Regions from separate parts of the Pseudomonas sp. KH_046_2 genome, predicted to be linked through region 2. Evidence: riboswitches for the same ligand, from Rfam matches in the RefSeq annotation. Region 2 holds a riboswitch; the other holds the start of a gene.

Region 1 (3,300 bases), 1.6 Mb from region 2:
CTGGCGGTCGAAGTGCTTGTCGAAACGCGTGCCCACGCCTTGGATCAGCAGGCGCATCGGTTTGTTTGGAACGGCGGCGAAGCCTTTGACGCGCAGGATGCCGTGCTGGACCACCAGTTGAGTCAGCGCGTCCATCAGCAGGCTTTCGTCGGCCTGCGGCAGTTCGATGGAGATCGAATCGAAGGCGTCGTGATCGTGGTCGTCATGATCGTCGTCGCCATCGTGATGATGATCGTGGTGGCTATGACGGCTGTCGATGTGTTCCTCGGAGCCGGCACCCAGCCCGATCAGCACGTCCAGCGGCAGGCGACCGCTGCTGGCTTCGATGATTTTCACCGCTGGCGGCAATTCCTCGGCGACTTCCAGGCGCACGCGGGCCAGGTCCGCCGGGTTGATCAGGTCGGCTTTGTTGAGGATCACCAGGTCAGCGCTGGCCAGTTGGTCGGCGAACAGTTCGTGCAGCGGCGATTCGTGGTCCAGGTTCGGGTCGAGCTTGCGCTGGGCGTCGACCTGATCCGGGAAGGCCGCGAAGGTGCCGGCGGCCACGGCAGGGCTGTCGACCACGGTGATCACGGCGTCCACCGTGCAAGCGCTGCGGATTTCCGGCCACTGGAAGGCTTGGACCAGCGGCTTGGGCAGGGCCAGGCCGGACGTTTCGATGAGGATATGGTCAAGATCGCCGCGACGGGCCACCAGTTCGCGCATCACCGGGAAGAATTCTTCCTGGACGGTGCAGCACAGGCAGCCGTTGGCCAGCTCATAGACACGGCCGTTGGCCTCTTCTTCGGTGCAACCGATGGAGCACTGCTTGAGGATTTCGCCGTCGATGCCCAACTCGCCGAACTCGTTGACAATCACCGCGATGCGGCGACCTTGGGCGTTGTCGAGCATGTGCCGCAGCAGCGTGGTTTTACCCGAGCCGAGAAAGCCGGTGACGATGGTGACGGGGAGTTTGGCCAGTGTTTTCATCGGATGCCCTATGGCTAATGTGGCGGGCATACGGGACGACGACCGGCAACGCGGACGCGCGTGCCTGAAGAGTTCGCCACCGGATCACCCCGCCCGGTTGAAAGTGAGAATCTGTGACGAGGCAGGTCTCCTGGCTGACGGTGTGCCGGCCTTGAGCCTGGCATTCGCTGCGCCTTCCCGCCGGCCTCATGGATTGAGCCTGCAGTGGCGTGGCAACGAACATCACCGTTCACAGTTGCGGGGGCAGCCGCGGCATCGACCGCGTTCCCTTCTTAGCTTCGACAAACGCCGAAGAACCTCGAAAGCGCAAGGCTACGCATGGTCTTGGGGCGGGTCAATGTCCGCAGGTTGATTGCGATCCTCTGTGGCGAGGGAGCTTGCTCCCGTTCGGCGGCGAAGCCGTCGCAAATCCAGAGTGCAGGTTTTACCTGGATAAAGGTGAGGGGGGTCGCTTCGCAACCCAACGGGAGCAAGCTCCCTCGCCACAATGTGTTGTGCAAGCCTCAAGTGAGAACCCTTGCCAATTGACGCCCAACCCCCGCCCATGCTCTCCTACACACCTTGTTACGGGTGCCCTTCACAGGGTGAAACGGGAAACCGGTGAATCATGTGCTTTACTCTTAAGCCATGTCAGTCCGGTGCTGCCCCCGCAACGGTAAGCGAGCGAAGCGTCAGATCCACTGTGCCACTGCGGCATGGGAAGGTGATGCTTTCAGGTCCAGGCGCAAGCCTTCGCCCCTCGTGAGCCCGGAGACCGGCCCGCAACACAAAGTGACCAGTACGGTCACTGAACCAACAAACCCGCGGTGGGCGGGCGCTGTTTGAAACCTTGCGCGCCTGGTCGTACGGTTTTTTGCGTGCGCTCTTATTCCCCGCTGACAGACCAGAGGGAAACGCCATGTCGATCATCAGCAGCGCCGAACACACAGCCGCGAGCACCACCTCAACCCTGACCCAACGTCTGACCGTCGCCGTCTGCGCGTCGATTTTGGGCGCGTGCCTGGTGTATTTCGCCGGTTTCTCGCATATCGAAGCGGTGCACAACGCCGCCCACGATACCCGCCACAGCTCCGCGTTCCCGTGCCATTGAGAGCTGTCGACATGATCACGCGTATTGCGCAAACCGCAGGTTTCACCGGGCTGCTGGCCGCCCTGTTGCTGACCCTGCTGCAAAGTTTCTGGGTCGCTCCGCTGATTTTGCAGGCCGAGACCTACGAAAAATCCGAACCGGCCGCTGTTGAAATGCATGAGCACGCCGACGGTGCGACGGCTGCCCACACTCACGATGCGCAAGCCTGGGAGCCGGAAGACGGCTGGCAGCGCGTGCTGTCGACCACCGGTGGCAACCTGGTGGTGGCCGTCGGTTTCGCCCTGATGCTGGCCGGCCTGTACACCTTGCGTGCGCCAACCAAAACCTCCCAGGGCCTGCTCTGGGGCCTGGCCGGTTACGCGACCTTCGTGCTCGCGCCGACCCTCGGCCTGCCTCCGGAACTGCCAGGCACTGCCGCCGCCGACCTGGCACAACGGCAACTGTGGTGGATCGGTACCGCCGCCTCCACCGCCGTCGGTATCGCGCTGATCGTGTTCAGCCGTCACTGGCTGATGAAAATCCTCGGCGCGGCGATCCTCGCCGTTCCCCATGTGATTGGCGCACCGCAACCGGAAGTGCATTCGATGCTCGCTCCAGAGGCACTGGAAACCCAGTTCAAAATCGCTTCGCAACTGACCAACGTGGCGTTCTGGCTGGCCCTGGGCCTGATCAGCGCCTGGTTGTTCCGTCGCAAAAGCGATGGCCAATACAACGCATGACGGATATCAGCACAGCGCCGACCCTGGTGGTCGGTCTGGGCTGCCAGCGAGGCTGCCCTGTCAGCACGTTGCTGGCGCTGCTCGATCAGGCGCTGGAGGCGCACCAGATTGCTCGTCATGAAATCAAGGCGCTGGCCAGCATCGATTCGAAGCGCGACGAGCCTGCGCTGATCGAACTGGCTCAGCAGCTTGGACTGGAATTGCAGTATTTCAGCAGTGAACAGTTGGCCGTTTATGAACCGCAACTCAGTCATCAATCGCAAATAGCCTTTGAACGCACCGGTTGCTACGGCGTGGCGGAAAGCGCCGCACTGGCCCTGGCGGAGCAACTGGCCCAGGCCCCGGCAAAACTGCTGATTCCACGACAAAAATACGCCCAGGCAACCCTGGCATTGGCTGGCGCTGCGTAAAAAACCGATAATCCCCGCCATTGATCATGAACATTCTTCATCTGAAGCCCTGTTCAGCCCCTTTTTTCCCACAGGAACCGACGATGACCGTCTACTTCATTGGCGCAGGTCC
Region 2 (3,300 bases):
GATGCGGTTGGCGCTGGGCACACCGGCCCCGGCGCGGTCCATGACTTTCTTCATGACCCAGCCGCGGATGCCTTTGCCGTCTTCGGGTTTGGGTGGTGCGTTGGTTTCCGCCACCAGTACGTCGCCATTGGGCAGCACATAAAGCCAGCGGGGGTGATCCAGGTCCTCGGCAAATGCGGCCACTTGAGTGCCCGTGGCGGCGACGGGTTTCGCACCCTGTGGCCAGCCGATGGCCGGGGCGATGTTCACGGTCGGGATCAGGGTTTTATTGGGTTCCGGCAGTTGGGGTGACGGGCCGGTGCCATCGGAGACTTGCAGGCTGGAGGTCTCGCCACAAGCGGCGAGCCCTCCGCTGAGCGCGATAACGAGAACGAGCGGGGGCGTGCGCATACTGGTCTTCCCTATGAATGCCTTGTTCTAATCATAGAGAAGCGTTGTCGTGCGATGGTTCAACCCTCAGCCGCGGGCTTCCTTGAACAGCACCGCAATACCGGGGTGATAGTTGCCGGCTTCGTTGCGCAACTTGCGATAGGCATAAGGGAAATACCAGGCGACAGCGCAGGTGTGTTCTTTTTGCAGGTCGTCGACCATGTCCTGGAGCTCTTCCGGCGTGGCGCCCTGCTGGGCTTTTTGCGGGGCGACGAACAGGCAGCCGAGTTTCAGGTCGCTGGCGTGGCTCAGCCGCTTGGCATCGCTGGCGATATCGAGCAGGGCCTGGGACAGGTTGAGGCTGTTGACCCGTGGCCAGCGCTGGCTGGTCTGGATGTAGGCGCGGGTTTCGGACGAGGCCAGGAGCAGGTCGGCGCGGCTATTGCGTTCGCCTTCTTCGGTCTGCTTGCGGGTTGGCGTCTGTTGCAGCGTGACCATCTCGGCCATCCAGGCGGCGGCAGACAGCAGTCCGAGATTGGCCTTTTCGTCGTGCCAGTACGGTGTGTCGCCATCGCCGCGGACGGCGTTGTAACGGTCGATGCATTCGAACCAGTGCTCGAGCACCGGGCGCAGGAATTCCAGCTTTGGATTGCTGATGATCATGCCTTGCATGGGCTCACCCTTGTTGTTGTGTTGTGAGGTTGTGGCTCTTTGATATCACTGCTGGGAGCGTGGCACAAGATTGACGTCAGTTTATTGATTGATGGCAGTTATTCGGTCGTTGGCCTCCCGGCTTTAATTGACGCTCCACCCCCAACCCTCTAACCTTCGCGGCTTGTTTCAGGTGCTCTGTGGCTTGGGTCGACAGAGTGAAACAGGGAAGCCGGTGAGTGAGTTCTTCTGTTGGTCGAAGGCCCGCAATTCCGGCGCTGCCCCCGCAACGGTAAATGAGTGAAAACTGTGTGTGATGCCACTGTGTCGATTCGATGCGGGAAGGCGCACAGTCCGGCCCCGCGCCACTCATGAGCCCGGAGACCGGCCTGATTCATCCAGCGGCATCACGGTGGGCGATGCCAGGCTTGTTGCCTTCTATTCTTGTGCCTGCCCGCCGTTATTCCTGCCTCAACGGAGAGCTCCCCCATGACTGATACCCCCGATCGTGACGAACGCCACCTGGCGCGCATGCAGCGCAAAAAAGCCGTGATCGACGAGCGCATCGCCAATTCCCCGAACGAATGCGGCCTGCTGCTGGTGCTGACCGGCAACGGCAAGGGCAAGAGCAGTTCGGCTTTCGGCATGCTTGCCCGCGCCATGGGGCACGGCATGCAGTGCGGCGTGGTGCAGTTCATCAAGGGCCGCAACAGCACGGGCGAAGAGTTGTTCTTCCGGCGCTTTCCCGAGCAGGTGCGCTTTCACGTGATGGGCGAAGGTTTTACCTGGGAAACCCAGGACCGCCAGCGCGACATCGCCGCCGCCGAAGCCGCCTGGGCGGTGTCACAGCAACTGCTGCGCGATCCTTCCATCGGTCTGGTGGTGCTGGATGAGCTGAACATCGCCCTCAAGCACGGCTACCTCGATCTCGATCAGGTGCTCAGCGACTTGCAGTCCCGGCCACCGATGCAACACGTGGTGGTTACCGGTCGTGCCGCCAAGCCGGAAATGATCGAGATGGCCGACACCGTCACCGAAATGGGCGTGATCAAACACGCCTTCCAAGCCGGGATCAAAGCGCAGAAAGGCGTCGAACTGTGAACCAGCCTCGTCATTGCCCGGCGGTACTGATTGCCGCGCCGGCCTCTGGCCAGGGCAAGACCACCGTCACCGCGGCACTGGCCCGATTGCATCGCAATCAGGGGCGCAAGGTTCGCGTGTTCAAGTGCGGCCCCGACTTTCTCGATCCGATGATCCTCGAGCGCGCCAGCGGTGCGCCGGTGTATCAACTGGACATGTGGATGGTCGGTGAGCAGGAGAGTCGCCGGTTGTTGTGGGAAGCCGCTGCTGAAGCGGATCTGATCCTGATCGAAGGCGTCATGGGACTGTTCGACGGTACGCCGTCGAGCGCCGATCTGGCGCGGCATTTCGGTGTGCCGGTGCTGGGTGTGATCGATGGCACCGCCATGGCCCAGACCTTCGGCGCATTGGCCCTGGGGCTGGCGCGTTATCAGCCGGACCTGCCGTTCGCCGGCGTGCTGGCCAATCGTGTCGGCACGCTGCGCCATGCGCAACTGCTCGAAGGCAGCCTGACTGAAGGTTTGCGCTGGTACGGCGCGCTGTCCCGGGAAACCGGGATCGAATTGCCGAGCCGGCACCTGGGGCTGGTGCAGGCCAGTGAGTTGAACGATCTCGACCTGCGCCTCGATGCGGCCGCCGATGCCCTGGCCAGCAGTTGCGAGGTCGCGCTGCCGCCGGCGGTCGAGTTCGCCGCGCCTGATGTCATCGCGGCCGAACCGCTGCTGGCCGGTGTGCGCATTGCCGTCGCCCGGGATGAAGCCTTTGCGTTCACCTACGGCGCGAGCCTGGATCTGCTGCGGACGATGGGTGCCGAGTTGTCGTTCTTCTCGCCGATCCGCGACCGAGCGTTGCCGGAGGCGGACAGCCTGTATCTGCCGGGTGGTTACCCGGAGCTGCACCATGTTGCGCTGGCGCAAAACACTGCGATGCTCGATGCCATCCGCGCCCACCACCAGGCAGGCAAACCCTTGCTCGCCGAGTGTGGCGGCATGCTGTATCTGCTCGATTCCCTGACCGATGTCGAGGGCGCTCGCGCCGAACTTGTTGGCTTGCTGGCCGGTGATGCGGTGATGCAAAAGCGTCTGGCGGCGTTGGCGTTGCAGGCGGTGGATTTGCCGGAAGGTTCGCTGCGCGGGCACACCTATCACCATTCGTTGACCACCACTGAACTGGCGCCGATTGCCCGGGGCTTGAGCCCTA

What was found. Region 2 has a riboswitch for cobalamin ahead of cobO (cob(I)yrinic acid a,c-diamide adenosyltransferase). Riboswitches for the same ligand answer to the same signal wherever they lie in the genome.
Region 1: another riboswitch for cobalamin. It lies ahead of cobW (cobalamin biosynthesis protein CobW); the one in region 2 lies ahead of cobO (cob(I)yrinic acid a,c-diamide adenosyltransferase).

What each region holds. Positions count from the first base shown of each region.
Region 1 is NZ_CM174480.1:3,479,273-3,482,572, forward strand. Features, by position in the region: gene cobW (cobalamin biosynthesis protein CobW) at 1-969, opposite strand, end outside; cobalamin riboswitch at 1,073-1,285, opposite strand; cobalamin riboswitch at 1,521-1,746, shown strand; gene AC3IX1_RS15675 (CbtB domain-containing protein) at 1,868-2,059, shown strand; gene AC3IX1_RS15680 (CbtA family protein) at 2,071-2,778, shown strand; gene AC3IX1_RS15685 (cobalamin biosynthesis protein) at 2,775-3,188, shown strand; gene cobM (precorrin-4 C(11)-methyltransferase) at 3,272-3,300, shown strand, end outside.
Region 2 is NZ_CM174480.1:1,862,605-1,865,904, forward strand. Features, by position in the region: gene AC3IX1_RS08490 (PQQ-dependent sugar dehydrogenase) at 1-390, opposite strand, end outside; gene AC3IX1_RS08495 (hypothetical protein) at 457-1,041, opposite strand; cobalamin riboswitch at 1,195-1,427, shown strand; gene cobO (cob(I)yrinic acid a,c-diamide adenosyltransferase) at 1,510-2,121, shown strand; gene AC3IX1_RS08505 (cobyrinic acid a,c-diamide synthase CobB) at 2,118-3,300, shown strand, end outside.